DNA from 3 places in the Gordonibacter massiliensis (ex Traore et al. 2017) genome. Region 1 is predicted to be linked to each of the others. Evidence: predicted binding sites of a transcription regulator. Region 1 holds the regulator's gene; each other region holds the start of a gene.

Region 1 (9,937 bases):
TCCGTTCGACGAGAAGAAGGCGGCGCGCGAGCAGGCGCAGGCCGCCACGTCGGGCGGCACGAAGATCGCCCTCGGATGCGGCTGCCTCGCCGTCGTGGTGGGCATCGTGGTGCTGCTGATCTTCGTCGGCATCAACATGATCGACGTGCTGGCCTCCTAGGGGCCTCATCGCCATGTTCGATTTCTTCCGAAGCCATAGGCTCCTGCTCGCACCCATGGCGGGCGTGAGCGACGAGGCGTTCCGGGCGCTCTGCCGCGAGCAGGGCGCCGACCTGGCCTTCACGGAGATGGTGTCGGCCAAGGGGCTCTCCTACGCGAACGAGAAGACGCGGCACCTGCTGCGCCTGGCACCCGGCGAGGACCAGGTGGCCGTGCAGCTGTTCGGCCACGAGCCCGACACGATGGCCGCGCAGGGCGCGTGGATCGAGGAGGCGATGGGGGAGTCGCTGGCCTACCTCGACGTCAACATGGGCTGCCCGGCGCGCAAGATCGTGTCGAAGGGCGACGGCTCGGCGCTCATGAAGGACCCGGAGCTGGCCGCCGCCATCGTGCGCGCCGTGCGCGCGGCCGTGGAGCATCCCGTGACGGTGAAGTTCCGGCGCGGCTGGGCCGAGGGCGACGAGACGTGCGTGGACTTCGCGCGCCGCATGGAGGACGCGGGCGCGTGCGCCGTGGCCGTGCACGGGCGCTACGCCGAGCAGCTCTACCGCGGCAGCGCCGACTGGGGCGCCATCGCGCGCGTGAAGGCGGCCGTGGGCGTGCCCGTCATCGGCAACGGCGACGTGCGCACGGGCGCGTGCGCCGTGGCGATCACGCGCCGCACGGGCTGCGACGCCGTGATGATCGCGCGCGGCGCCGAGGGCAACCCGTGGGTGTTCGCCCAGGCGAAGGCGGCGCTCGCGGGCGAGCCCGAACCCGCGCCCCCTTCCGTGGAGGCGCGCCTGGCCATGGCCCGCCGCCACGCGCGCCTGCTCGCCGAGCGCGAGGGCAAGAACATCGTGCGCATGCGCAAGCACGCCATGTGGTACATGGCCGGCCTGCCGGGCGCCGCCACGGCGCGGGCGCGGATAAACGCCTGCGTGTCGGTGGAGGACTTCGACGCGGTGTTCGACGAGCTGCTGGCGTGCGCGCAAGCGCACGCCGAGTGACCATTCACGTGGCGGAAGGGGATGCGTTGAACATGCACGACGCAGACGACCCGATCGTCGTCGGGTTCCCGCTCAGAGGCGAGTGGGCGGTTCCCAACACGCCGGGAACGCGGGTTCCCAGCCACGGCACCGACGCGCTGGGCTCGCGTTTCGCCTACGATTTCCTGCAGGTGGACTGGCAGCGCGCGGGCTGGCCCTGCTACCGTGCCAGCTTCCTGCGCTACCTCCTGCTGGGCGTTCCCATCGATTCCTGCTATTGCTACGGGGAGGCGGTGTACGCCCCTTGCGACGGCACGGTGGTGGGGGCGGAGGCCGATTGGCCCGAGCGCACGCATGCGCGCCTGCTCTCCGACGCGCGTCGGGCTGCCAGGAACAGCAACTTCGACCCAGAGGTCGGAGACGTGCGCGAGCTGGCGGGCAACCACGTGGTCCTGCGCTGCCGGGATGGCGTGTACGCCGCCCTTTGCCACCTGCGTCCCTCCACGGTGAAGGTGGAGCTCGGCCAGGTCGTGGCGCAGGGCGAGCTGTTGGGCGGCGTCGGGCATTCGGGCAACTCTTATTACCCGCATCTGCACTTCCAGCTCATGGACGACCCTGATTTGACGTGCGCCGCCGGCCTCCCGTGCGCCTTCGCCTCTTACGAGGTGTTTGAGCGCGGCGCATGGAAAAAGGTGCGCGAGGGCGTTCCGACGGCTGTCGATCGGATACGCTTTTTAGCATGACGGTTGCTCTCGGAAAGGTTGCTCCCATGCCCCATGATCCCTACAAGGCGCTCTACCTGCATCTGCCGTTCTGCGTGAAGCGGTGCGGGTACTGCGATTTCGCCACGGCGGCCGTGCCCGCCGATTCGCCGGAGATCGACGCGTACGTGGAGGACCTGTGCCTGCAGATCCGCCGCAAGGCGAAGGAGGGCGAGCTGGGCGCGATCAAGACGGTGTATATGGGCGGCGGCACGCCGAGCCATCTGGGGCTCTCGCGGCTGTCCATGCTGTTGTACACGCTGTCGCTCTCGATGCGGCTCGAACCGGACGTGGAGTGCACGATGGAGGCGAACCCGGAGAGCCTCACCGAGCGCATGGTGCGCGACGTGTGGGCGCTCGGCGTGAACCGCCTGTCCATCGGCGTGCAGAGCTTCGACGACGACGTGCTGGCCGTGCTCGGCCGCGCCCACGACGCAGATGCGGCCCGCCGCGCCGTGGCGGCCGCGCAGACGCGGTTCGAGAACGTGAGCGTGGACCTCATGTGCGGCATCCCCGGCCAGAGCGCCTCGAGCTTCGAGGCGAGCGTGCGCGAGGCCGTCTCGCTCGGCGTGGCGCACGTGAGCGTGTACCCGCTCACCATCGAGGCGCACACGCCCTTCAACGCGGCCGTGCTGGCCGGCGAGCTGGACGAGCCCGACGACGACGTGGAGGCCGAGCACATGGAGATCGCCGCGCACGTGCTGGCCGAGGCCGGCTTCGAGCGCTACGAGGTGGCCAGCTACGCGCGCCCCGGCTTCCAGAGCCGCCACAACATCGCCTACTGGACGGGCGTGCCGTACCTGGGCCTCGGCCGCTCGGCGGCCACGATGACCCAGAACGCGGAGCGCCGCATGCGCGTGCAGGACGGCCAGGTGACGGACGACCTGGACGCGCGCGGCATGGCCGCTGAGGACCTCATGCTGGGTATGCGCATGACGCGCGGCGTGTCCGACGACCACGTAGCGCGCGCGGCGGCGCTGCTGCCCGACGCCCCGACCGTGCTGGAGGAGCTCGAGCAGGAGGGCCTCGTCATGCACGAGGACGGCCGCTGGAGGCCCACCGAGCGCGGCTGGCTCTGCGGCAACGACCTCTACGGCGCGCTGTTCGATTTGGCGTGATGCCCGGTTTCGCCTCGCACGGCGCTCGGACGCCCGCCGTCGCGCCGTAACCCCCGCTCGCGGGGTGATCGGCGGGTTTCGGCGCCTTTCTGCATATTTCCTCCGCTTTTCTTAGCACTCTCTTGCATCGGCTGCTAAAATGTCTTCTTGGCGTCGTCAAGGCGAAGGCATCGCCGCTCGCGCGAGCCGGGGGACGGCTCGGATGCGGGGGCGGGGAGGTCCTGTGAGAGAGGAAGGTGGAGAGGCGTGCTATCGGATCGCAGGCAGCGGGTGCTTGCCGCGCTCATAGAAGAATACGTCGCGCGCGCTCTGCCGGTGGGCTCGCGCACGCTCACGGAGCGCTACCAGCTGGGCGTGAGCCCGGCGACGGTGCGCAACGAGCTTTCGGTGCTCGAGGACGGGGGCTACATCACGCAGCCGCACACCTCGGCCGGCCGCATACCCACCGACACCGGGTACCGCGCGTTCGTCGACAACCTGCTCACGACCGACTTCACGGGCGATGACGAACGGTACCGCCCGGTGGTGGACGAGCTGCGGCGCAGCGCGAGCGAGCTCGACGCGCTGTTGGAGCAGACGTCGTCGGCCCTCACGCGCATCACGGACTGCCTGTCCATCGTGCTGGCGCCGTCCGTGTTGAACCTGCACATCAAGCAGCTCTCCCTCATCTCGCTTTCCCCTTATCGCGCCCTCGTCGTGCTCGTCACCGAGGACGGCCAGGTGTTCAACCGCCAGATGGAGTTCGCCGAAGAGGTGGCTCCCGACGACCTCGCCCGCGTGCAGGTGTTCTTGGGCGACGTGTTCACGGGCAAGTCGCTCCAGCAGATCGAGGACGGGTTGGGCCAGGGCATGGCCGAGGCGTTCCGCGACCCACTCGTGCGCATGGCGCTCGACGAGGTGCTGTCGTGCTTGCAGGAGAGCGAGCTTTCGCGCGCGCATCGGCTGGGCGTGAGCTCGCTTCTGACGAAGCCCGAGTTCAGCCAGTCCCAGGCGCTGCTGCCCGTCATGCAGGTGCTCGAGAACGACACGGTGATGCTGCACATCCTGGACGAGGCGGTGCAGCAGGTCGACGGCACGCCCAGCGTGCGCATCGGGCGCGAGAACGACGCGGAGGAGCTGGCGGGCGTGTCGGTGGTGGCGAGCCGCTACGGGCGCGGGGATTCGGCCGGCGTCGTGGCCGTCATCGGGCCCACGCGCATGGACTACTCGAAGGTGTTGCGGGCGGTGCGCATCGCGTCCGCCGCGCTTCAGGACGTATAGGATTCGCACGGCGCCGGCACGGAGGCGGCGCCGTTCACGAGGAAGGTGCACGGAAGAGCAATGGCCAAGGATCTGTACGAGGTTCTGGGCGTTTCGAAGAACGCCACGGAAGACGAGATCAAGAAGGCGTTCCGACGCCGCGCGCGCGAGCTTCACCCCGACGTGAACAAAGCCGCCGACGCCGAGGACCAGTTCAAGGAGCTGAACGAGGCGTACGACGTGCTGTCGGATCCCGGCAAGCGCGCCCAGTACGACCGCTTCGGCACCGTTCCCGGCGCAGCCGGCGGCGGCAGCCCCTACGGCGGCGGATACGTCGACTTCGAGGACCTGTTCGGCGGCGGCTTCGGCATGGGCGACATCTTCAGCTCGTTCTTCGGCGGAGGCGGCGCGCGTCAGGCGCAGCGCCGCGAGGGCCGCGACATGGGCGTGGGCCTGCGCGTCACGCTGGAAGAGGTGGCGGCGGGCGCCAAGAAGGAGATCGTGTACGACCGCCTGGCTCCGTGCCCCGACTGCGACGGCACGGGCCTCGGCCCCGACGGGCGCGAGGTCACCTGCCCCGAGTGCGGCGGCCAGGGCCGCGTGGTCACGGTGCAGCACACGTTCCTCGGCGACATGCAGTCGGCCACGACGTGCAAGAAGTGCGGCGGCACGGGCCGCTCGGTGGAGAACCCCTGCCCCGAGTGCGAGGGCCAGGGTCGCGTGCCCGACCGTCAGCGCGTGACCGTGGAGGTGCCGGTGGGCATCCGCGACTCGCAGCAGCTGCGCCTGTCCGGCTTCGGCGAGGCGGGTTTGCAGGGCGCGGCGCCCGGCGACCTCATCGTCACGGTGCGTGTGCAGCCTCACGAGTTCTTCGAGCGCGACGGCGACAGCCTGCATGCGCGCGCGAACGTGTCCATCGTGCAGGCCACGCTCGGTGCCGAGATCGAGATCGACGGCATCTTCGAGGACGAGAAGGTGCAGGTGCGCATTCCCGAGGGCTGCCAGAACGAGCAGGTGGTGCGCGTGAAGGGCCACGGCATGCCGAAGTTCCGCAGCGATGCGCGCGGAGACTTGTTCGTGCACGTGAACGTGGTGGTGCCGAAGAAGGTGACGAAGAAGCAGCGCGAGCTCTTGGAGCAGCTCGCCGCCGACATGGGCGAGGACGTGCCCGACGAGCGCACGCCGCTGCAGAAGCTGCGCGACGCGTTCCAGTAGAGCCGACGGGCCGGTTGGCTGCCTCTTTGTCCGAGCGAGCGCAGCGGCGCCCCTGTCATCAGGCGGTACCCCTGTCATCCTGAGCGAGCGGAGCATTCGACAGTCCGGTGGACTGTCGAACTCCCGAGCACGCGGAGCGGGCGCAGGGAGGCCCTGTGGAGCGGGGGCGAAGGATCCCGTGCGGCGATAGCTGTGACGCTTCCCGCTGACGCCGCGCGGGATCCTTCGACTTCGGTCTACGGCCTGCGCTCAGGATGACAGGCATCAACATCCGTCGGAGAAAGGGTTTCCATGTCCCTCCCTCATTTCTATCTCGAAGACCAGGCGCTTGCCGACGAGGCCGACGGCGTGTTCCCGCTGCGCCTGGCCCCCGACGACGCCAAGCACGCGCGCGTGCTGCGCCTGGCTCCCGGCGAGCACGTGGCCGTGGTGGACGCTGCGCGCGACTACTTCGAATGCGAGGTAGTCGACTTCTCCGACGCGGTGCCGCTTGTGCGCATCGCCCAGCGCCTCGACGACGAGGGACCCCGTCCGACCGTGCTGCTGGTGCAAGGGCTCGCCAAGGGCGACAAGATGGACTCGGTGGTGCGCCACGCCACCGAGCTGGGCGTGGCCGGGTTCGTCCCGCTCGCGTGCGAGCGCTCCATCGTGAGGCTCGACGCCAAGAAGGCGGCCGCGCGCGCCGAGCGATGGCGCGCCGTGGCCAAGAGCGCCGCCATGCAGTCGGGCCAGCGCGCCGTGCCCGAGGTGGCGGAGCCGGCGACGGTCGGGGAGGCGTGCGCGCTGCTGGCCGGCGCCACCGTCCTGCTCGTGTGCTGGGAGGAGGCTCCGCGCACCGCGCGCATCGACGAAGCGATCGCGCAGGGGCTGGCCCGCGCGGGCGCGCTTCCCGAGGATGCCCGCGTGGCCGTGGTGGTGGGCCCCGAGGGCGGCCTCGCCGAGCACGAGGTCGAGGCGCTTCTCGGCTGCAACCCCCGCTCCTCGCTCGTCACGCTCGGGCCCTCCATCTTGCGCACCGAGACGGCGGGTATCGTCGCGCCCGCGTTCGTCCTGTACGAGCTCGACCGCCTCGCGCGGCGAAGCCAAGGGGCGCGGGAAGGGGCCTTCTCGTTCCCGCGCGAGACGAGGGGCGTGCGATGAGGTTCGCCATCGTCAACCTGGGCTGCAAGGTCAACCGCGTGGAGTCGGACGCATTCGCCGCCGCGCTCATGGCCCGCGGCGGGGTCCCGGCGGCCGAGGAGGAAGCCGACCTCGTGGTGGTGAACACGTGCACCGTCACCGGCGAGGCCGAGAAGAAGACGCGAAAGGCCGTGCGCCACGCCCTGCGCGCGAACCCGACGGCGCGCGTCGTGGTCACGGGATGCGCCGCCGCGCTCGACGCGGACGCGTTCTCGTCCATGGACCTCCGCGTGGAGGTCGTGCCCAAGGGCGAGCTCGCGGCGGCCGCGCCGAACGACGCCGCGCTGCGGGCGGGGGAGGGCTTCCGCACGCGCGTGGGCGTGAAGGTGCAGGACGGCTGCGACAACGCCTGCACGTACTGCATCGTGCACGTGGCGCGCGGGCGCGCGACCAGCCGGCCGGCCGACGGGGTGGCGGCGGAGGTGCGGGCCCTGGTCGCCGCCGGCGTGCGGGAGGTCGTGCTCACGGGCATCAACCTGGGCTCCTACGACGACGAGGGCCTGCGCCTGGCGGGGTTGCTGGAGCGCTTGCTGGACGAGACGCGCGGCCTGGGACCCCGCAGCGGCGGCCCCGACGCGCGCTTCCGCGTGTCCAGCGTCGAGCCCATGGACGTGGACGACGCGTTCGTGTCGTTGCTGGCCTCGGCCGAGGGGCGCGTGTGCCGCCACCTGCATCTTCCGCTGCAGTCCGGGTCGACGCGCGTGCTGTCCGAGATGGCGCGCCCCTATACGGCCGAGCGCTTCTGCGAGCTCGTCGACGGGCTCTACGCCGCCGTGCCCGAGCTCTCGCTGTCAACGGACGTCATCGCGGGCTTTCCCGGCGAGACCGAAGACGACTTCGCGATGACGCTCGAGGCCGTGCGCCGCTGCCGCTTCGCCAAGATCCACGCGTTCCCGTACTCGATCCGCACCGGAACGCCGGCGGCCGCGCGCTGTGACCAGGTGCCCGCGCCCGTCAAGGCCGAACGCGCGCGCCGCCTGCGCGAGACGGGCCGCGCGCTGCGCTCCCAAGAGCTTGCGCGCCGCGCCGGCACGCGCGAGCTCGCGGTCGTGGAGCCGGGCGGAACGGCCCTCACCGAAAGCTACTTCGAGCTCCCCGCACCCGAGGGCGCGCCGGCAGGCTCGCTCGTGGAAGTGACGTTCCCCAGAGGCTAGGCGGGAGCCGCCATGGCGTGCCGCCGCTGTTGAACCAGCATCGACATGCATCCGGCCAGGTTGTCATCCTGAGCATGCAACAGTCCAGCGGACTGTTGCACTCCCGTCCCCGCTCCGCGGGGCCTCCCTGCGCCTGCTTTGCGTGCCCGGGGCCTCGACAGCCCGCCGGACCGTCGAATGCTCCGCTCGCTCAGGATGACGACGCGCTGGCTTGCGTAATGTTAACGGTGGTTTGACAGCCAATGGGGTCCTTTCGGTACAAAAATCACCGACGCCCCCGTGTTTGAAGGTCCCTCGAGGCGACCTCTCTGCCTGTCGTTTTCCGCGACCTGCGGAAACTCGCTCGACTCTTGCAGGGTCGGGCTTCGAAGGTTCCCGGCGGCGACCTTGGGTGCGGGGGCATCGGTGATTTTTGTGCCGAAAGGCCCCGAGCGTATGCCGATGGCGCGCGTGCGCGAAGGCGCGTTCTTTCGCCGCCGCTCCCGCATTGCGTTACAGGCAGGCTTCTGCGCTTCCCGTCGTGATAGAATGTGCGCATGGACGGCAAGGGGAAGGAGCGGGCCATCTCCGATCGCGAGCATCGAAACGGGGCTGCCGACGAACGTGCGGCCGCGCGAGCGCGCCTCGAGGCGCGCCGGGCCCGCATGCACGAAGAGGAGGGCCGCCCTTCCCGAGCCCCATCGTCCCGCGTCGGCGCTCCGAAAGGCTCCGCGCGAAAAGCGGGTGCGCCTTCCCCCGCCGCGCCCCGCGCGTCGTCTGCCGGCTCGCCGCTCCCGTCGGCCGTCGCCGGCGTTCTCTCCGCCGCGCGCAACGCCGCCTCGCGCCTCTTCGGAATCCTCGGCCCGCGCGGCACGCTCGTCGCGGCGGGCGTGGTCGCGCTCGTGCTCGTCGCGGCCGTCGTGCTCGCGGCGCGCGGATGCGCGGCCGACGCGCCGGAGCCCGTCGACAACGTCCCGGCAAGCGGGGAGCAGAACGAAGGGCCCGAGCCCGAGACGGTGTCGGTGCCCGACTACCTCGATGCCGAGCTGGCCACCTCCCTCGTGCAAGCCGCCGCGAACGACGCCGACGTGGCCTGGATAGCGAACCACGCCGACGAGTACGCGGTCGACGGCGACGCGGTGCAGTACAAGCTGCTCAAGCTCGCCGCGGACGAGCCCGAGGCCGTGCCCTTCGTGCGCGCGTTTCCGGAGCGGTACCCCGCCGAGACGGGGGAGGGTTCGGGCGGCGAGAAGACCCAGGGCGGCGCGCCGCTGCTCTACCAATGGGACCAGCGCTGGGGCTACACGGTGTACAGCTCCACGACGTTCGCGCTCACGGGCTGCTGCCCCACGTCGCTTTCCATGGTGTACCAGGGCCTCACCGGTAAGAACGACCTGTCGCCTTACGACATGGGCGTGCGTGCGAGGGAAGGCGGCTACGAGACCCAGTTCGACGGCACCGACGCGACGTTCCTCGTGAACGAGGCTTCCGCGCTCGGCCTGTCGTGCACGCAGATCGACGTCAGCGCCGACGCGCTCGCCGCCGCGCTTTCCGACGGCGGGCTCGTCATCTGCAACGTGGGGCCGGGCGACTTCACTTCGGCGGGCCACTTCTTCGTCGTAACGGGCTTCGCCGACGACGGCACGCTCGTCGTCAACGATCCGTACTCGACCGAGCGTTCCGCGAAGAGTTGGGACGTCCAGCAGGTTCTCGGCCAAACCCAGGCCCTCTACGCCTACCGTCGCGCCTGACGCAGGGCGTCGGTTCGAATGGCGGAAGACGCCCCGCGCCCCGTTGTTTGCCGAAGTTCTTGTGCATCCGCACTATTTCCCTCTGTCGGTTCGATGACAACGGCGCAGGTGAGCCTTGCGCGTGGTACAATGCCCCCATGACAGACCAGACGCAAATCACCCTCACGGCGCCCACGAGCGTGAACATGGCGCTCGTTGTGGGCCAGGCCGACGAACTCCTCCATCTCGTGCAAGACGCGTTTCAGGCGCGCATCACCGTGCGCGGCGACACCATCGTGCTCGAGGGGGACCCGCTGGAAGTGCAGTCGCTCACGGCGCTGTTCTCCGACCTCATCAAACTCGCGGAAGGCGGCGGCGAGCCCACGGCCGACTACGTGCGTCGCGCCATCGACCTGCTGCGTACGGCGGAGTTCT
Region 2 (9,937 bases), on a different contig from region 1:
CCGCTGCTGTCGTACTCGAGCAACCGGAAGTACTTCTCGTTCGGCGACATGGTGAAGACGGGTTGGGCCCCCAGCCTGGTGATGGTGGTGATATCGGTTTCCATCACGCCGCTCATCGCCGGGGCGCTCGGATTGGCGTAAGTTCACAGACTCGAGGCGCCGCGCGCGAGCATGCTATCATGGTGAAAAGGCATCTGGATTTCGCGGCCGTGCCGCAGGTTGAGCTTGGCGGCACGGCCCGGTGATCGCGGCTGGCGCTCGTGCGAACGCGGCGACCGCGCGCGACGAGGGCGGTGAGGCAATGCAGACGAACTACCTGAAGTACTTTGTCGATGTGGCGAAGCTCGGGTCGATAGCCGCGGCGTCGAACGAGGATTTCATCACGCCCCAGGGTATGAGCCGCTCGCTGTCCGCGCTCGAATCGAGCTTGGGGTGCCAGCTGTTCAAGCGGACGCAGGGCAAGGTGGTTCTGAGCACGTACGGCGAGGCCCTGCTCGACGACGCGAAGGAGCTGCTGCGCATCCAGCAGCGCATGATCGACCGGGTGGCCGACATCCGCTCCAGCGAATCGGGCATTTCCGAGAAAACCGTTCTGGTGTACCTGAACAACGTCGCGTTTGACGTGGCGCTGTTCAACCCGCTGATAGACAGCTTCGACCAGATATTCGCGAACGCGCGCTACTTCCAGTGCGACAACGCGGAAGTGGTCGACAACCTTCTGGAGCAGGCCGAGGGGGACGATTGCGTCGCCCTCGGCCTGCTCTGCCTGTTCAGCCCCGACGACGAGCGGAATGCGGCGCTTGTCGAGAAGCTGCAGTCGAACGGCTTCGAATACCAGCCGTACCTCATCTCCTACGACCAGGTGCTCGTGTCCAAGAAGTCGGAATTGGCCACGAAGCGGGCGCTCAGCCGCGCCGACATCCTATCGCGCCCCATCGTCTCGTCCGACGGCGACATCAAGCGCGTGGCCGAGAAGGTGTTCGGGAAGAACGCCATCTACATGGTTACGAGCGACAGCGCCTTTCGGTTCCGCGTCGTAGCCAACGACGAGGCCATCACGTTCGTTCCGGCCTTCCACAAGCTGGTGGACTCGAGCGACGACGCCACGGTGGCGGTGCAGATGAAGGAGCCGTATTACCTGGAAGTCGGGTTCGCGGCCAAGAAGGAGGTCTTGGACAGCCCGTACATCAAGAGCCTCATCGCGAAGCTGAACGCCTACTATTCGAGGCTCGCGGCGTCGCCCTACCTCTCGCTGGTGCCGAGCGACATCACGTCGTTCAAACAGGCCGAGGAGGAGGGCGCCGGTTTCGACGAGAAGGGCCTGGCGGACCTCGAGGCGCGCTACGGCATCTCCTCGCGCGAGCGGGAGGTGCTTGGCCATCTGGTGGACGGCCTTACGGCCCGGGCCATCGCGGAGCGCATGTACCTTTCCGTCCCCACCGTCAAAAGCCACATCTACCGCATCTACAAGAAGATGGGCATCCATTCCCAGGAAGAGCTGCTCGCCCTCGTGGAGGAGGAGTTGGTCGAAGGCGCCTGAGCTGCGGCGAGGAGTAGGGCGAGTTCGCGGCTAGGCGTCCTTTTCGAAAACGAGGTCGATCTTTCGAATGTGTGCGGCGTTGTCGACCTCGGTGATGATGGAGTCGACGTAGCGGTAGCCGCGCGCCGCGTAGTCGTCGATGATCTCGCGATGCTCCGAGATGCCGCGTCCGAGCATGAATACTTCCATCATCTTGTAGTCGACGCTTACGTACTCGTATTCTTTCATGGGCGCGCCCCTTCGATTAAGCCCGACTTGAGGCACATCATAGGGTCTGTGCGGCGAGCGCGCAAGAACGCGCAACGCTTCGCATTTCTCCGACTTGTTAGGGTACAATTGCAACGTTTTGCCAATGGGGCAATATCGTACAAGACTTTTTCGGAGGGGTGTGGCATGGCCGAGGCCAAGCGGGAGCGGTTCGGGTCGCGTCTGGGGTTCATCCTGATATCGGCGGGCTGCGCCATCGGGCTGGGCAACGTGTGGCGCTTCCCCTACATCACGGGCGAGTACGGCGGCGCGGCGTTCGTGCTTATGTACCTCGTATTCCTCGTCATCCTGGGCCTGCCGGTCATGGTGATGGAGTTCGCCGTGGGCCGCGCCAGCCAGAAGAGCTCGGCGGCGGCGTTCGACAAGCTGCAGCCGTCGGGCAAATGGCACTGGTTCTCGTGGTGGGGCTACATCGGGTGCATGGTGCTCATGATGTTCTACACCACGGTGGGCGGCTGGATGCTGTCGTTCGTGGTGAAGATGGGCACGGGCGCGTTCAACGGCCTGGACAGCGCGGGCGTGGGTGCCGTGTTCAACGACATGCTGGCGAACCCCACCGAGCTGGTGGGCTGGATGCTCGTGGTCATCGTGCTGGGCTTTCTCGTGTGCAGCCTGGGGCTGCAGAAGGGCGTCGAGCGCGTCACGAAGGTGATGATGGTGTGCCTCTTGGGCATCATGGCGGTGCTCGTGGTGCGCGCGGTCACGCTGCCGGGCGGCCTGGAGGGCCTCAAGTTCTACCTCGTGCCCGACTTCGGCAAGCTGTTCGCGGGCGCGACGTCCGCCGAGCAGTGGGCCACGTTCGGCGACGCCGTGTACGCGGCCATGGGCCAGGCGTTCTTCACGCTGTCGCTGGGCATCTCGGCCATGGAGATATTCGGCAGCTACATCGGCAAGGAGCGCTCGCTCACGGGTGAGGCGCTGCGCATCTGCGGATTGGACACGGCGGTGGCCCTGGTGGCGGGCCTCATCATCTTCCCGGCGTGCTTCGCGTTTGCGGTGGAGCCGGACAGCGGCCCGGGGCTCGTGTTCGTCACGCTGCCCAGCGTGTTCAACCAGATGCCGATGGGCCAGCTGTGGGGCGCGCTGTTCTTCGTGTTCATGAGCTTCGCGGCGCTGTCCACCATCATCGCGGTGTTCGAGAACCTCATCAGCTGGTCCATGGACAAGTGGGGCTGGACGCGCAAGACGGCGGTCGCGCGCACGGCCGTTATCGTGACGGTGCTCAGCCTGCCGTGCGCCCTCGGGTTCAACGTGCTGGCGGGCGTGCAGATTCCGGCCATCGGCGACATCCAGTCCATCGAGGACTTCATCGTGTCGAACAACCTGCTGCCGCTGGGCAGCCTGTTCTACGTGCTGTTCTGCGTGACGAAGGGCGGCTGGGGCTGGGACAACTTCCTGGCCGAGGCCGACACGGGCACGGGCGCGCGCTTCCCCGCCTGGTCGCGTCTGTGGCTGAAATTCGGCATCCCGGCGCTGATCCTGGTCATATTCGTGATGGGCTACGTGCCGAAGTTCGCCGTGTGGTTGGGATTCGCGTAACCAGCTGCGCCTCCGCCTGCCGCTCCTAGTGCGCCCTGCGCCCCGCCCGTCGTCCCAAGCGCGGCGCTGCGCCCTTCGCTCCGAGCGCAGTACCGCGCCCCCTCTGTGATCCTGAGCGGAGCGCGTAGCGCGGAGTCGAAGGATCCCGTGCGGTGCCAACCAGGCCGTCGCAGCTGTCGCCGCACAGGATCCTCCGCCCCCGCTTCGCGGGGCCTCCCCGCGCCCGCTCTGCGCGCCCGGGGCCTCGACAGCCCGCCGGACCGTCGAACGCTCCGCTCGCTCAGGACGACGACGCGCCGGCTCGCGTAATGTCAACGGCGGTTTAGCATGGAGAATCCTGCGTTTGGTGCAAAAATCACCGACGCCCCCCGCTCAAAAGCTCTCGGGGGCGTCCGCCTTCGCGCGTTGAGCATGTTTCCGCAGGTCGCAAGATGCTGAAAGCAGCATGATCTTTCCGCAGGCGCTTCGGAAACGGGGGCGTCGGTGATTTTTGCGTCGACGGCCTAGAATCCGCTGTTAAACCGCCATCGACATGCGCCCACCCAGGTTGTCATCCCGAGCGGAGGCGGCGCGAGCCGCCGCAGTCGAGGGACCCCGCGCGGCGCCAGCAGCAAGCGCTTTCGGTTGGCACCGCACGGGGATCCTCCGTCCCTGCTTCGCGGGGCCTCCCCGCGCCCGCTCCGCGTGCCCGGGGCCTCGACAGCCCCGGACCGTCGAACGCTCCGCTCGCTCAGGACGACGACGCGCCGGCTTGCATAATGTCAATGCTGGTTTAACGGCGGACAAACAGACGCCAACCCGTCGGCGGTCGAGCCTCCTTGCGGTCCCGTTTCCGAAACGCTCCCGGCGCTTCCTCCGTGCTTTAAAAGAGGTCGGGCATCTTTTTGGGCGAAATTGCATTTCGCCTTGTTTCGGGTTGTTGCATGACCTGAAACAAGGCGCTTCTAGTATCATGGTCGCCGAACTGCCGCGCGCTGCCGTGCGCGGCCGGATACGACGAGGCGACGAAGGGCAAGCGATGACGGAAAAGCGGCTGTTCTCGATTCTGGGGGATTCCATCAGCACGTTCGAGGGGTGCAATCCGGAGGGCTTCCGCGTGTTCTACGAAAGCGAACGGCTGGAGGCGACCGGCGTGCTCGCGCCGCAGGACACGTGGTGGGCGCAGGTGGTGGGTGCGCTGGACGGCGAGCTTCTGGCGAACGGGTCGTACTCGGGCAGCATGGTGGAGGGCGCGGGCTTTCCGGCCGGCAACAGCGCCGAGCGCATCGCGGCGCTCGCGCGCGACGGGCAGACCCCCGATGTCATCCTCGTGTTCATCGGCATCAACGATTACGGATGGGGTGGGGCGGACGCCCAAGCGGCCGGCCGGGGCAACGCGCTGCCCGTGTGTCTGGACGCTGTCGCGCTGGGCGAGGAACGCGAACCCGGTTTGGCGCCTGCCGACGCGGCCGAGCGGTTCGGAGCCGCCTACGAGGCCATGCTCGCGCGGATGCGCGCCGCCTATCCCTGCGCCGAAATCTGGTGCTGCACCCTGTGCCCGGGCCGCGTGGTCGGCCGCGACGGCTCCACGTTCGCGTACCGCCTGCGCGGCGTGCATCTCGACGCCTACAACGCCGCCATCCGCAACGCCGCCGCTCGCCAAGGTTGCCGCGTGGCCGACGTGGGCGCGCTCGGCCGCGACTACGAGGGCCTGGAGGGCACGCACCCCACGGCGCGCGGCATGCGCCAGTTCGCCGCGCTGGTGCTGCGCGCGATGGAGGCCGAACGCGCCTCCGGAGCTTCCACGGTGCTGGCCGAGAGCATCGTCGAAGCCGCCACGTCGCCTGCTGCGGCGACCGACGCCCCGCCCTCCGCCGAGACCTGCGAGGAACCCTCCTGCATCGGCTGCCCCCACGCCGGCGCCACCGGCAGCCAGTGGTTGCTCGCGTGCAACCGGGGTGCGCGCAACTGCTGAGATCGTGTGAGCTTCGGCGCATTTTCGCATGGCGTTTCTTGACATAGTCCGCCATCGTACTACAATCTCGTTTTAGCACTCGAAGGCTTAGACTGCTAAGACAGGTCGATGCGCAGCGCGCGTCGGGGGCGGCCCGTCCGGCGGTCTTGCCGTGGAAGCAACTGTTCCAGACGAAGGAGAGGCACGCCACCATGCGCAAGTTCAAAACAGAGAGCAAGAAGCTGCTCGACCTCATGATCAACTCCATCTACACGAACCGCGAGATATTCCTGCGCGAGCTCATCTCGAACGCGTCGGACGCGGTGGACAAGCTCTACTTCAAGAGCCTCACCGACAAGTCCATCCAGCTTTCGAAGGACGAGCTGGCCATCCAGGTGAGCTTCGACAAGGACGCCCGCACCGTCACCGTGTCGGACAGCGGCATCGGCATGACGAAGGACGAGCTCGATCGCAACCTGGGCACCATCGCGCACTCGGACTCCATGGCGTTCAAGATGGAGAACGACGAGGTGCAGGGCGACGACGTGGACATCATCGGCCAGTTCGGCGTGGGCTTCTACTCCTCGTTCATGGTGGGCAAGAGCGTGCGCGTGGTGTCGAAGGCCTACGGCAGCGATGAGGCGTGGGCGTGGGAGAGCGACGGCGTGGAAGGCTACACCATCGAGCCGGCCGAGCGCGCCGAGCACGGCACCGACGTCATCATCACGCTCAAGGACAACACCGACGACGACAACTACGACACCTACCTGTCCGAATACGGCCTGAAGGACCTGGTGAAGCGCTACAGCAACTACGTGCGTTACCCTATTCGCATGGAGGTGACGAAGTCGCGCGAGCTGCCGAAACCCGAGGACGCCGGCGACGACTACGTGCCGCAGTTCGAGAACTACACCGAGCTCGACACCGTGAACTCCATGATCCCCATTTGGAAGCGTCGCAAGTCCGAGGTGGGCCAGGAGGAGTACGACGAGTTCTACAAGACCGACTTCCACGACTTCGCCGACCCGGCCCGCACCATCTCCGTGCACGCCGAAGGCGCGCTGTCCTACGACGCGCTGCTGTTCGTGCCGAGCCGCGCGCCGTTCGACCTGTACAGCAAGGATTACCAGAAGGGCCTGGCGCTCTACAGCTCCAACGTGCTCATCATGGAGAAGTGCGAAGAGCTGCTGCCTGACTACTACAACTTCGTGCGCGGCGTGGTGGACAGCCAGGACCTGCAGCTGAACATCTCCCGCGAGACGCTGCAGCACAACAGCCAGCTGCGCGCCATCGCCAAGAAGATCGAGAAGAAGATCACGTCCGACCTGGAGGATATGCGCGACAACGACCGCGAGGGTTACGAGGCGTTCTTCGAGAACTTCGGCCGCGGCCTGAAATACGGCATCTACGCCAGCTACGGCGCGCAGAAGGACACGCTGGCCGACCTGCTGCTGTACTACTCCGCCAAGCAGGACAAGCTCGTGACGCTGGCCGAGTACGTGGAGGGCATGCCCGCTGACCAGCCCGCCATCTACTATGCCGCCGGCGATTCGGTCGAGCGCCTGAACAAGATGCCCATCGTGAAGACGGTGCTGGGCAAGGGCTACGACGTGCTGCTGTGCACGCAGGACGTTGACGAGTTCTGCTTCACCGCCATGCGCGACTACGGCGCGAACGAGGACGGCGAGGGCGCCAAGGAGCTCAAGAACGTGGCATCGGGCGACCTCGACTTCGCCACCGAGGACGAGAAGAAGGAGGCCGAGGAGGCCACGAAGGAGAACGAGGACCTGTTCAAGGCCCTGAAGGACGCGCTGGGCGAGCAGGTGACCAAGGTGGCCGTGTCCGCGCGCCTTACCGACGCACCCGCCTGCGTCACCACCGAGGGCCCCGTGTCGCTGGAGATGGAGCGCGTGCTGTCGAAGGGCCCCGAAGGCCCCGACGGCGTGAAGTCGCAGCGCGTGTTGGAGCTGAACGCCAAGCACCCCGTGTTCGACACGCTGAAAGCCGCCCACGAAGCCGGTGACACCGACAAAGTGCGCCTGTACGCCGACCTGCTGTACAACCAGGCGCTGCTGGTCGAGGGCATGCCCATCGACGACCCGGTCGCCTTCGCCCAGAACGTGGCGAAGCTGATGTAGGTTGGTTCCGCGGGCCTCCGGCCCGCGGAACCTGCCGACGCTGCGAGGGGCCGGGGCACGCCGCCTTCGTGCGATCCCGCAGGCTTGCGTACCCGTTGTACGCGGCACCTGCGCGATCCCGCGAATCCGACGCACCCCGGCCCCTCTCGCTGACTTACTACGCCAACTTGGGCGATAGTTTTCGCGCTTCGCGCGAACGGGCGCTCGGAGAGCGCCCCAACGATCTATCCGAATGGTTCTTCGCGCTTCGCGCAACCGCTGTCCCGCCGTTACCGCACCACACGGGCCTGCGCGTATTCTCGCGCATCAGCGATGTAGGCTTCTTGGGAGTGCTCGATGTTGCGCGCGACCGTCTCGGCGTCGAGCGCGCGGATTACCTTGCCGGGCACGCCCACCACGAGCGAGCACGGCGGGATCACGGAACGCTCCTTCACCAGCGCGCCGGCCGCGATCATCGAGCCGCGGCCGATCACGCACCCGTTCATCACAGTCGCGTGCATGCCCACGGTCACGTCGTCTTCGATAGTGGCGCCGTGTACGACGGCGTTGTGGCCCACCGACACGCGGTCGCCCAGCGTGACGGGACAGTCATAGTCGCTGTGCAGCATGGCGTTGTCCTGCACGTTGCTGTTCTTGCCGATGCGGATGGGCGCCACCTCGCCGCGAATCGAGGCGCCGAACCACACCGAGCTCCCTTCGTCCATCATCACGTCGCCGCAGACGGCCGCGTTCGGCGCAATGAACGCCGCCTTCTCAACGTCGGGGAACATCCCTTTGAATTCCACGAGCATGCCGGTTCCTTTCCTTTGGTTGCTCCACGCAGTATCCCGAAGGAAGCTCCGCGCCGCATCGCAAGATTCATGCGATTCGGAGCGAAGCGCACCGTCGGGAGGCGTTCTTTCGCCTAACGGCTGGGAACATCCGAGTGCGGGGCCGGTATCGTCGAACGACGGCGACCGGCTGTGCAAGCGCCGGTGGCGGGCATTGCCGGCAATCGCATCGCGCCGCCGCGCGCCGAAAGACGGAAAGCGCGCTAGGGCGCCGCGGCTCGAGCCTCTGTTGATTTTGGAAAACGAAATCCGACGGCGAGCTCGACGCACGATATCATTGACCCATACAGTTGCTCGAAAGAAGGAGGCACAACATGGTGGACGCGATTTTCAAGCGGGCGAGCGTGCGGAAGTTCACGGACGATCCGATGACCGATGACGAGGTGCGCAAGCTGCTGCGCGCGGGCATGGCGGCGCCCTCGGGCGGCAACCAGCAGCCGTGGGAGTTCTACGTGGCGCGCGATCGGGCCACGCTGCAGCTGCTGTCGGAGGCGAGCCCCTACGCGAAGCCGGCCGCCGGCGCGGCGTGCGCCATCGTGCCGTGCATGCGCACGGAGGGCCTGCGCTTCCCCGAGATAGCCGTGCAGGATATGAGCGCCTGCGTGGAGAACATCCTGCTGGAAGCCGTCGATCTGGGGCTCGGCGCCGTGTGGATGGGGATCGCGCCCGAGCCCGACCGCATGGCGGCCGTGTCCGAGATCGTGGGCGCCCCGGCGGGCCTCAAGCCGTTCGCCGTCATCGCGCTCGGCCGCCCCGAGGTCGAGCCGGTCGCGAAGGGCAAGGACCGCTACGAGGAAGACCGCGTGCACTGGTTGAGCTAGACGCGGTGCGGAAAAAGCCCGGCCGCAGGTTCCGCGGCGAGAAAGCGCGGGGCCGGCGCGCGAAGAAGGCCGTTTTCGGGTCAAAAATCACGGTTGGGTACCGCTTTTCGGCTGCAAAGTGCCTCTTGAAGGGCTCTTCGCGCCTGTCGTGGGAAAGCAAGAAAACGCGATCAGGGGAAACGCAATCGCTCCTCCGGGGTGCAGGAGCCGCTGCGGTACCCTACCGTGATTTTTGCTCCGAAACCAAGGTTAACTTTGCACTTGCTTCGCGCGCGATGCATTCCGTGCTGTGTCTGAAAGGGGAACCCGGCGGACGGTGACGCCCTGCGGACAACCTAGGCAGCGACGCCCGCGTGCAACCCGGACGGCGACCCGCCCCGCGGCCACTCGTGCAGGTGGCGACCTGCCCCTGCGCCAACCCGTGCGGGCGGCGACCCGCCCGCGAAGCCAGCCCGGATGGGCGGTTTTCGCGCCGTGCGCGAGCGGGCGCTTCGAAGGGTGTTCGGGTCAGCCCGCGCGCGGGTCTATCGCCCCGCCTTCACGGCTCCCTGGTCGCAGCGGTTGCCCCAGGAGTCGATGAGCGCGTCGTCGCGGTAGACGCAGATGATCTCGCAGTGGTTCGCGCACTTGGAGCACTCGATCTCGCGCGTCTTGAACGCGAAATCCCCGACGGCGTCGAAGTCGAACGCGCCGTCGCGGAAAGGCTCGCCGTCTCCTTCGCCGCCGTCGCTTTCCCCGGCCGCCCCCGCGCCGCGTCTCGCGCCCGCGCTCGCCTCGGCGGCCAAGAGCGCCACGCCGAAAGCGCCCATGAGGTGGCCGTCGGGATCCACGAGCACCTCCATGCCCAGCATGTCCTCGAACGCGCGCAC
Region 3 (9,937 bases), on a different contig from region 1:
ACGACACCTACGGCCACGACTGGGGCGACCACTACATCAAGGCCGCGGCTGACGTCGTCGAGCGCACGTTCGCGGGCGAGGGCTTCTGCGCCCGCATCTCGGGCGACGAGTTCCTCGTGTTCGTGGATCGCTGCGAGAGCGCCGAGGAGGCGAACCGCCTGTTCGACGCGTTCATGGGCGCGCTCGATTCGAGCATGCTCGAGGCGCCTGACGCCACGGTGCTCAAGGTGCGCGCGTCGGTGGGCGTGGCGTGCTACCCCGACGACGCCGTCGACTTCGCCCACCTGCGCGAATACGCCGACTTCGCCATGTACGAGGCCAAGAGCCACCGCAAGGGCGCGCTCCTGCGCTTCGACCCCAAGAGCCACGAGCAGGGCGCGTTCATCCTCAACAACAAGGAGGACCTCAACCACCTGCTGGACGAGAACCTGGTGGACTACCACTTCCAGCCCATCGTCGACGCGCGCATGGGCGAGGCGGCGGCCTACGAGGCGCTCATGCGGCCGCAGATGCCGTCCATCGCGACGCCGGACCGCGTGCTGCTGCTCGCGCGCTCCCAGTCGAAGCTCTACCGGGTGGAGCATCTCACGTTCTTCGGCGCCCTGGGCGCCTTCGCCCAGCACGATTGCGCCGGCGACGCCGTGCTGTTCGTGAACAGCATAGCCACGCAGCGCCTGTCCTCCGACGACGAGGTGGAGCTGCAGGAGCGGTTCGGCCCCCTGCTCAAGCGCCTGGTCATCGAGATCACGGAAAGCGAGTACAGCCGCGAGATGGCGCTGTACAAGGAGGGCCTCGCGCGGCGCTGGGGCGCGCGGCTCGCCATCGACGACTTCGGCAGCGGCTACAACGGGGAGACCTCGCTTTTGGACTACCACGTGGACTTCGTCAAGCTGGACATGGGCGTCGTGCGCAACATCGACAGTATCAAGGACCATCAAGACATCGCGCGGAACCTCGTGGGCTACGCGCACGACCGAGGCATCAGGGTCATCGCCGAGGGCGTCGAGACGGAAGAGGAGCTGCGCGCCGTCATCGAGCTCAAGGTGGACTACATCCAAGGCTACCTGGTGGGCAAGCCGGCCCCCGTGCCGCCCGTCGTGCCCGAATTCGTGAAGGAGCTCATCCGCACGCTGGCCGGCACGCGCTGACGCACCGAAACGCTCCCTGCCCCAAACGGCGTCAGGCGCCTTGTGGGGCACTTCGGGACGTGCGGGCTCGCTTGCGGACAGGTTCGAATCTCTGACCGTCGCCCGCTCGCGGCAACTGCGTCTATACTATGTAGGGGTCGGGCTGCCGCCCGCCCGGCGCGATAAACCATCCGAACGCTAGCCGTTCGACGCCGCGCGCCGGGCGCGCTGGAGCGCGAACCCCACGATGTTTTTGCAAAGGAGCGATGTGCTATGGCTTTGACGGACTTGCTGGGCATCGAGGTGGTGTCGGAGGGTGCCGAGCGCGCGGAGGCGGCCATGCCCGTCACGCCCGATCTGCACCAGCCCTTCGGCTTCCTGCACGGGGGAGCCACCATAGCGCTTTTGGAGACGGTCGCGAGCGTGGGCGCCGGGTGCCGTGCCGACTTCGACCGCGAGCGCCCCTTCGGCGTGGACGTGCACGTGCGCCATCGCAAAAGCGCCCAAGAGGGAACGCTTCATGCCGTGGCCGAGCTCGACCGCGAGGAGCCCTCGCGCGCGGGCGGACGCAAGCAGTTCTGGAACGTGGTTGCCACCGACGACGCGGGCGACGTGGTGTCCGAGGGCGTGGTGGTCACGAAGATCGTGTCGCTCGAGCGCCTGGCCGAGAAAGAGCGCGAGCGCGCCGCCGCACGGTCGGAACCCGCATAAAGCCTGCCCCGCCGGGCGCGGAAGGCGTCGGGCCGATACAAATCTTCACCATAAGTGGGCATATTTCCTGTTGCAAACGCCGCGGTTGTGCTATCATATCCGTCGCTGCAACAAGCAGCTTACGGGTTGTGGCTCAGCTTGGTAGAGCGCTGCGTTCGGGACGCAGAGGCCGCAGGTTCAAATCCTGTCAACCCGACCAGGAACCAAAGGGATGTAACTTTCAAGGAGCATCCCTTTTTTGCATAGTGTGTGCTACTCTGACGGGGTTAGAGTGGACGGAGCGTGCGTCCTGCGCGGACGCTCCGGACGACAAGCTTGGAGGAACGTATGAAAATCCTGGGTATGGGCATGCCGGAGCTGCTGATCATCCTGGCAGTCATCCTGCTGATCTTCGGGCCGAAGAACCTTCCGAAGCTCGGCGGCGCCATCGGCAAGACCGTCAAGAACCTGCGCGAGGGCATGGGCGGCGGCAAGGCCATCGAGGAAGCCGAGGACGAGGACGAGGAAGTCATCGAAGAGGTCGAGGAAGAGAAGCCGGCCCCCAAGAAGACCACCACGACCGCGAAGAAGACCACGGCGGCCAAGAAGAAGGCCGAATAGCGCGGCGCAAGCGAATCGGTTCGCGGTATGTGCCCACGGTTCGGCCGGGCGCATACCGCTTTTTTGTATATCGTCCGACGCTTCGTCGGAAGCACCCCACGACCCAACCTATGAAAACCGCACGCTTGGCAATCGAGCGTGCCTGTTGTATGTAATCGGACAGGTGAGACAGCAATGGCGAACGAAAACTTCATCCTCACGCAAGAGGGCAAGGAAAAGCTCGAGGAGGAACTGCACTACCTCGAGACGGAGAAGCGCGCCGAGATCGGCGAGCGCATCAAGGTGGCGCGCGAGTTCGGCGACATCTCCGAGAACTCCGAGTACGACGACGCGAAGAACGAGCAGGGCATGATGGAGGCGCGCATCGCCGAGATCAGCCGCATCCTCTCCGAGGCCACCGTGGTGAACACGCCGAAGCGTTCGAGCAAGGTGAACATCGGCTCCACCGTCACGGTCGACATGGGCGGCAAAGAGCGCGTGTTCACGATCGTCGGCGGCGCCGAAAGCGACGCGGCGGCCGGCAAGATCAGCAACGAGTCGCCGGTGGGCGCGGCGCTGCTGGGCCACAAGAAGGGCGACAAGGTGGAGACCACGGGCCCGACCGGCCGCGACATCTCCATGACCATCATCAAAATCGAACATTAAGGTTCCGCCGGCCTGCCGGCCAGCGGAACCTGCCGACGCTGCGGTTCGAGTTCCGCCGGCCTGCCGGCCAGCGGAACCTGCCGACGCTGCGGGCCTCTGTAGCACCCCGCCTTGGCGCGCTGACGAAAGCTCACGTACCCAAGGTACGCTTCGCTTTCGCCATCACGCCAATTCGGGGCACCACAGAGGCCCTCGCTGATTTACTACGCCAACCTGCGCGGCAGTTTTCGCGCTTCGCGCGAACGGGCGATCAGGAGATCGCCCCTACGGTCTACCTGGGCGGCGATTTTCGCGCAAGGCGCGAAGGGTTCGGCCCTGACGGGCGAACCCGAATATGCGGGCTGTACGAGATTGAGGGGCACTTACATGAGCGACACCACGAACACCAACCCTGACGCGAACCCCGAGGCGCAGGTCGTCGAAGACGACCCCATTGCGGTGCGTCTGGCCAAGCGCGAGGCGCTGATGGCGGCGGGCAAGGACCCGTACGGCCACGCTTATCGCTACTCGCACCATTTGGCCGACCTGGTCGAGCAGTACGCCCACCTCGAGGACGGCGCGTCCACCGAGGACGAGGTGCAGGTGGCCGGCCGCGTCATGGCGAAGCGCGACCAGGGCAAGCTCGCCTTCCTCGAGCTGCGCGACTCCACGGGCGACATGCAGCTGTTCTGCCGCATCAACGCGCTGGGCGAGGACGCGTTCGCTGAGCTCAAGGACCTCGACGTGGGCGACTGGATCGGCGTGCGCGGCACGATGATGCGCACGAAGCGCGGGCAGCTGTCCGTGGCCGTGGCGTCGTTCGAGCTGCTCAGCAAGTCGCTGCGCCCGCTTCCCGAGAAGTTCCACGGCCTGGCCGACAAGGAGACGCGCTACCGCCAGCGCTACGTGGATCTGGTCATGAATCCCGAGGTCAAGGGCACGTTCGAGAAGCGCTTCAAGGTCATCTCCGCCATCCGCCGCTACATGGAGGACCACGGCTACTACGAGGTGGAGACGCCCATCCTGCACCCCATCCTCGGCGGCGCGAACGCGCGTCCCTTCGTCACGCACCACAACGCGCTCGACAAGGACTTCTACCTGCGCATCGCCACTGAGCTGCACCTCAAGCGCCTGCTGGTGGGCGGCTTCGAGAAGGTGTTCGAGATCGGGCGCCAGTTCCGCAACGAGGGCATGGACCCGTACCATAACCCCGAGTTCACCACGATGGAGTTCTACCAGGCGTTCAGCGACCTGGAGGGCATGATGGAGCTCACGCAGGGCGTCATCCAGGCGGCGGCGCTCGCGGCGTGCGGCACGATGCAGGTGGAGTACCAAGGCGCGCAGGTCGACCTGGGCGGCACGTGGTGCCGCGCCACCATGATCGAGCTGGCCAGCGAGGGCGCGGGCGAGGACGTGAGCTTCGCGCGCACCCGCGACGAGCTCGTGGCCATCCTCGAGCGCAACGGCGGCCACGCCGAGGACGCATGGGGCAAGGGCAAGCTCATCGCCGAGATCTTCGAGGCCGTGGCCGAGGAGAAGCTCATCCAGCCCACGTTCGTGACGGAGCACCCCCTCGAGGTGTCGCCGCTGGCCAAGAAGAAGGCGGGCGACCCCAACCTCACCGAGCGCTTCGAGCTGTTCATCTGCGGCCACGAGTACGCCAACGCCTTCGGCGAGCTGAACGACCCGGTCGACCAGGCCGAGCGCTTCCGCAAGCAGGTGGAGGCGAAGGACCTGGGCGACGACGAGGCCATGGGCTACGACGACGACTACGTGCGCGCGCTGGAGTACGGCATGCCCCCGGCGGGCGGCTGCGGCATCGGCATCGACCGCCTGGTCATGCTGCTCACCGACGCCCCGTCCATCCGCGACGTGCTGCTGTTTCCCCACATGCGCGACGAGGCCCCGGCGGGCGGACGTCCGCGCGCTGCCGCGCCGGTCGCAGCCGAGGCGGCTCCCGCTTCGGCAGCCGCGCCCATCGATTTCTCGAAGGTGGTTATCGAGCCGCTGTTCGAGGACGAGGTGGACTTCGACACGTTCAGCAAGTCGGACTTCCGCGCCGTGAAGGTGAAGGAGTGCGTCGCCGTTCCCAAGAGCAAGAAGCTGCTGCAGTTCACGCTCGACGACGGCACGGGCGCCGACCGCGTCATCCTGTCCGGCATCCACGCGTACTACGAGCCGGAGGAGCTGACGGGCCGCACGCTCATCGCCATCACGAACCTGCCGCCCCGCAAGATGATGGGCGTCGACTCGTGCGGTATGCTGCTCTCGGCCATTCACGAGGAGCCGGGCGAGAACGGCGAGCCTGAGGAGCGTCTGAACCTGCTGATGGTGGACGACCGCATCCCCGCCGGCGCCAAGCTGTACTAAGGCATCTGCGACAAACGACTTCGAACAAGGCCGCCCGGGCGCAACGTCGCCCGGGCGGCCTTTTCCCGTACGTTTCAAACACGCGTCAAACGTGAGCACTTTTGGAGGCATCGAGCGGTACGGAGGCGCGCCGGCTGGGGTCGTGATAGGATGGAACGGTCGCCGGTCGCCTGCGCTTGTGGAGCGGACGTGTGCGGCTATATGCTGTATTGGCACTCTCATAAGAGGAGTGCTAAGATGGCACAGAACCATACGATAGACTCTGCGAGAATAGAGGCTAGCATGTCATTTGAGAAGTTTACGGACAAAGCGCGCAAGGTGCTCGTCCTGGCGCAGGACGAGGCCCGCTCGCTCCATCAGCCCTACGTGGGCACCGAGCACATCCTGCTCGGCCTCATACAGGAAAAAGACGGCCTGGCCGCCCAGGCCCTCGACCGCCTGAACGTGAAGTACGACGGCGTCGTGCAGGCCATCCGCCAGACGGTGGCCATCGACGAGGACACCGACGTGTCCGGGCACCTGTCCTTCACGCCCCGCGTGAAGCGCGTGCTGGAGAACTCCCTGCGCGAGGCCATGCAGATGGGCCAATCCTACATATCCACCGAGCACTTGCTGCTGGGCATCGTGCGCGAGGGCGACGGCACCGCGCTCGAGGTGCTCACGCGCCTGGGCGTGTCGGGCGACGACGTGCGCAGCGCGCTGAACGACCTGGTGGGGCAGAGCCCCGTGTACGCCGGCCGCAACGCGTTCGACCCGCAGGGCAACGCGTCGGACAGCGTGCTGAAGGAGTTCGGCACCGACCTCACCAAGAAGGCGCGCGACGGCAAGCTCGACCCGGTCATCGGCCGTGCGGGCGAGATCGAGCGCGTCATGCAGGTGCTCTCCCGCCGCCAGAAGAACAACCCGCTGCTCATCGGCGAGCCCGGCGTGGGCAAGACCGCCGTGGCCGAGGGCCTGGCCCAGCTTATCGTGTCGAACCAGGTGCCGGACATTCTGCGCGACAAGCGCCTGTTCACGCTCGACGTGTCCGCGCTCGTGGCGGGATCGAAGTACCGCGGCGAGTTCGAGGAGCGCCTGAAGAAGTGCATCAAGGAGGTCATGGACGCGGGCGACATCATCCTGTTCATCGACGAGATGCACACGCTCATCGGCGCGGGATCTGCCGAGGGCTCCATCGACGCCGCCGCCATCCTGAAGCCGCCGCTGTCCCGCGGCGAGATCCAGGTCATCGGCGCCACCACCATCGACGAGTACCGCAAGCACCTGGAGAAAGACTCCGCGCTCGAGCGGCGCTTCCAGCCCATCACCGTGGGCGAGCCGAACGAGGAGCAGGCGCTGCGCATCATGGAGGGCCTGCGCGACCGTTACGAGGCGCACCACCAGGTGCACTTCACCGACGAGGCGCTGCAGGCGGCCGTGACGCTGGCCGACCGCTACATCCAGGACCGCTTCCTGCCCGACAAGGCCATCGACGTGCTCGACGAGGCCGGCGCCCGCATGCGCATCCGCAACATGACGTTGCCGAAGGAGCTGCGCGAGCTGGACGAGGAGCTGCGGAAGCTCCGCGGCGAGAAGGACAGCGCCATCGCGGCGCAGGACTTCGAGCGCGCCGCCCAGCTGCGCGACGAGGAGGCCAAGCTCAAGGAGAAGCGCCAGCAGGCCGAGAAGGACTGGGAGGAGAACGCCCAGAAGACCATCCAGCAGGTCACGGTGGAGGACATCGCCGACGTGGTGTCCATGACCACCGGTGTGCCCGTGAGCAACCTCACCGAGGCCGAGACCGAGAAGCTGCTGCGCATGGAAAGCGTGCTGCACGAGCGCGTGGTCGGCCAGGAAGAGGCCGTCACGGCGCTGTCGAAGGCCATCCGTCGCTCGCGTTCGGGCCTCAAGGACCCGAAACGCCCCGCCGGCTCGTTCATCTTCCTGGGCCCCTCGGGCGTGGGCAAGACGGAGCTGTCGAAGGCGCTGGCCGAGTTCCTGTTCAACTCCGAGGACGCGCTTTTGTCCTTCGACATGTCGGAGTACATGGAGAAGCATAGCGTGTCGCGCCTCGTGGGCTCGCCTCCGGGCTACGTGGGCTTCGACGAGGGCGGCCAGCTCACGAAGGCCGTGCGCCAGCGCCCCTACTCGGTGGTGCTGTTCGACGAGATCGAGAAGGCGCACCCCGACGTGTTCAACATCCTGCTCCAGATTCTGGAGGAGGGCCGCTTGACGGACGCGCAGGGCCGCACGGTGGACTTCCGCAACACGGTCATCATCATGACGTCGAACGTGGGCGCGCGCGAGATCGCGCAACCCACCACGCTGGGCTTCTCGACCGAGGAGCATGCGGGCCTCTCCGACAAGGAGATCAAGAGCCGCGTCATGTCCGAGATGAAGAAGCTGTTCAGGCCCGAGTTCCTGAACCGCATCGACGAGATCATCGTGTTCAAGAGCCTGAACGACGAGCAGATCGCCGAGATCGTGAAGCTCATGGTGGCCGATCTGCGCGAGCGCCTGATCGCGCAGAACATGTCCATCAACCTGACCGATGCGGCGTGCAAGCTCATCGCGAAGGAGGGCACCGACGCCACGTTCGGCGCCCGCCCGCTGCGCCGCGCCATCCAGCGCTTGCTGGAGGACCCGCTGTCCGAGGAGATCCTCGAGGGCAAATGGACCAGCGGCTCCATCATCGACGTGGACGCGGTGGACGGCGAGCTGGTGTTCACCCAGGGTTCGGGCGTGATCCCGGAGCCTCGGAAACGCGACAGCATAGCGAAGGACGCGGAGCTGCTGCTGACGAACTTCGATCTGGGCCACGCCGGCGTGAGCAGCGGCGGCGGCTCGATGTCGGGCGGCGCGTCCGACTAAGCTTTACCTGCACCGGAGAGCCCCTGTTCCCAAGCGGATCAGGGGCTTTTTCACGCCTGCCGCCCCGCTCGGGATGACAATGGTTGGGGACGATGCGGGCAAGCGGTGGTTTACCAGCGGATCCCGTGCCCGCTGCGCTATACTAGGCTCGTCGCAAACCGACCGAGGAGCCGTCATGCTGGCGGTTGCGGGAGGCGCAGCGCATCAACCGATTTCAGGAGGTTCCATGTTCGGAGACAACCTCGATCGCATTGTGAAGGGCATCGAGAAGAACTACGAGGCCGACGAGATATTCTTCACGAAGCCCGGACGGCGGTTTCCCAGCCGCTCGGCCGTGAAGAGCGTTCTCAAGGACTTGCGCCGCGTGCTGTTTCCGGGCTACTTCGGCGAGGAGATGCTCACGCCGTCCACCAGTCCGGAGTACTTCATCGGAGAGACGCTCATCCAGATCGAGCGGGTGCTGCGCGAGCAGATCGTCCTCGCCCTGGCGTACACCTCCGACGATCGTGACGCCTCTGAGGCCGATCCGGCGCGCCACCTGTGCGGAGGCGATACGCCCGAGCACATCTGCGAGCGCGCTTCGGAAGTGTGCACGGTGTTCTTCGACGAGCTTCCCAGCATACAACGCGTGCTGCTCACCGACGTGCAGGCCCTGTACGACGGCGATCCGGCGGCCGGGTCGAAGGAGGAGGTCATCTTCTCGTACCCCGGCCTGTACGCCATCTACGTGTACCGCATCGCGCACGTGCTCTACCAGCAGAACGTGCCCATCATCCCGCGCATCATGACCGAGCTGGCGCACAGCGGCACGGGCATCGACATCGGCGCCGGCGCCCAGATCGGCGAGTACTTCTTCATCGACCACGGCACGGGCGTGGTCATCGGCGAGACCACCGTCATCGGCGACCACGTGAAGCTGTACCAGGGCGTCACGCTGGGCGCGCTGTCCACGCGCGGCGGGCAGCGGCTCGCCGGGGTGAGGCGCCATCCCACCATCGAAGACGACGTGACCATCTACTCCAACGCCTCGGTGCTGGGAGGGGAAACGGTGATCGGAGCCGGGTCGGTCATCGCCGGCTCCGCATTCGTCACCTCGTCGATCCCCCCTCATTCCCGCGTGTCGCTGAAGGCGCAGGAGATCACCGTGCGCCAGCCCGGCGAGCGGGACTAGATCCTTGGCGTCGGCAGGCGACAGGGGCGGGGCGGCAGAAGGAAAAGGCAAGGCGGAGAGGAAGACCTTATGACGCAGACAATCGACCCGGTGTTCTCGTCCGCGGTGCTCAGCGCCCCTGAGTTCACGCCGGACGACCTCGATTTCGACGCGCTTTCGCAGGCGATGGGCGGACTCAAGGGCGAGGTCGACAAGAATCCCCAGACGGCCGCCATCATCCTGGCGGGCGGCACGGGCGAGCGGTTCGGCAAGGAGGGTGGCAAGCAGCTGGTGGAGATAGCCGGCAAGCCCATCCTCACCTGGTCGGCCGAGGCGTTCGACGCCGTGGGCGACATCGGGCTCATCGTCATCGTGTGCCCCGAGGACCGTTGCGGCGAGTACCTCAAGCGCGCCGTCGACCCGTTCCCGTTCGTCACGCCCATCGTGGTGGCGCCCTCGGGCCCCAGCCGTCAGGAATCGGCGTTCTCGGGCCTCGAGTACGTGC

Evidence for each region. Region 1 encodes HrcA, which represses chaperone genes, less so after heat shock. Its sites were predicted from a motif close to TNTTAGCANNCNNNNNNNNNGNNTGCTAANA; they were not measured.
Region 2: a site for HrcA is predicted at 5,371-5,401, ahead of htpG (molecular chaperone HtpG). Genes of this name have one in related genera too.
Region 3: a site for HrcA is predicted at 5,640-5,670, ahead of HCH03_RS06130 (ATP-dependent Clp protease ATP-binding subunit). Genes of this name have one in related genera too.

What each region holds. Positions count from the first base shown of each region.
Region 1 is NZ_JAASIO010000012.1:38,939-48,875, forward strand. It holds gene HCH03_RS12455 (hypothetical protein) at 1-160, shown strand, start outside; gene dusB (tRNA dihydrouridine synthase DusB) at 174-1,148, shown strand; gene HCH03_RS12465 (M23 family metallopeptidase) at 1,181-1,870, shown strand; gene hemW (radical SAM family heme chaperone HemW) at 1,897-3,006, shown strand; gene hrcA (heat-inducible transcriptional repressor HrcA) at 3,253-4,266, shown strand; gene dnaJ (molecular chaperone DnaJ) at 4,327-5,460, shown strand; gene HCH03_RS12485 (RsmE family RNA methyltransferase) at 5,752-6,600, shown strand; gene HCH03_RS12490 (MiaB/RimO family radical SAM methylthiotransferase) at 6,597-7,793, shown strand; gene HCH03_RS12495 (C39 family peptidase) at 8,330-9,523, shown strand; gene HCH03_RS12500 (PhoH family protein) at 9,661-9,937, shown strand, end outside.
Region 2 is NZ_JAASIO010000001.1:31,778-41,714, reverse strand. It holds gene HCH03_RS00170 (SLC13 family permease) at 1-141, shown strand, start outside; gene HCH03_RS00165 (LuxR C-terminal-related transcriptional regulator) at 302-1,540, shown strand; gene HCH03_RS00160 (DUF4177 domain-containing protein) at 1,571-1,768, opposite strand; gene HCH03_RS00155 (sodium-dependent transporter) at 1,934-3,346, shown strand; gene HCH03_RS00150 (SGNH/GDSL hydrolase family protein) at 4,365-5,300, shown strand; gene htpG (molecular chaperone HtpG) at 5,492-7,417, shown strand; gene HCH03_RS00140 (gamma carbonic anhydrase family protein) at 7,687-8,208, opposite strand; gene HCH03_RS00135 (nitroreductase family protein) at 8,562-9,068, shown strand; gene HCH03_RS00130 (acyl-CoA dehydratase activase) at 9,593-9,937, opposite strand, start outside.
Region 3 is NZ_JAASIO010000004.1:9,197-19,133, forward strand. It holds gene HCH03_RS06100 (bifunctional diguanylate cyclase/phosphodiesterase) at 1-1,148, shown strand, start outside; gene HCH03_RS06105 (PaaI family thioesterase) at 1,401-1,838, shown strand; tRNA gene HCH03_RS06110 (tRNA-Pro) at 1,961-2,037, shown strand; gene tatA (twin-arginine translocase TatA/TatE family subunit) at 2,166-2,438, shown strand; gene greA (transcription elongation factor GreA) at 2,613-3,083, shown strand; gene lysS (lysine--tRNA ligase) at 3,450-5,432, shown strand; gene HCH03_RS06130 (ATP-dependent Clp protease ATP-binding subunit) at 5,715-8,282, shown strand; gene HCH03_RS06135 (serine O-acetyltransferase) at 8,509-9,453, shown strand; gene ispD (2-C-methyl-D-erythritol 4-phosphate cytidylyltransferase) at 9,523-9,937, shown strand, end outside.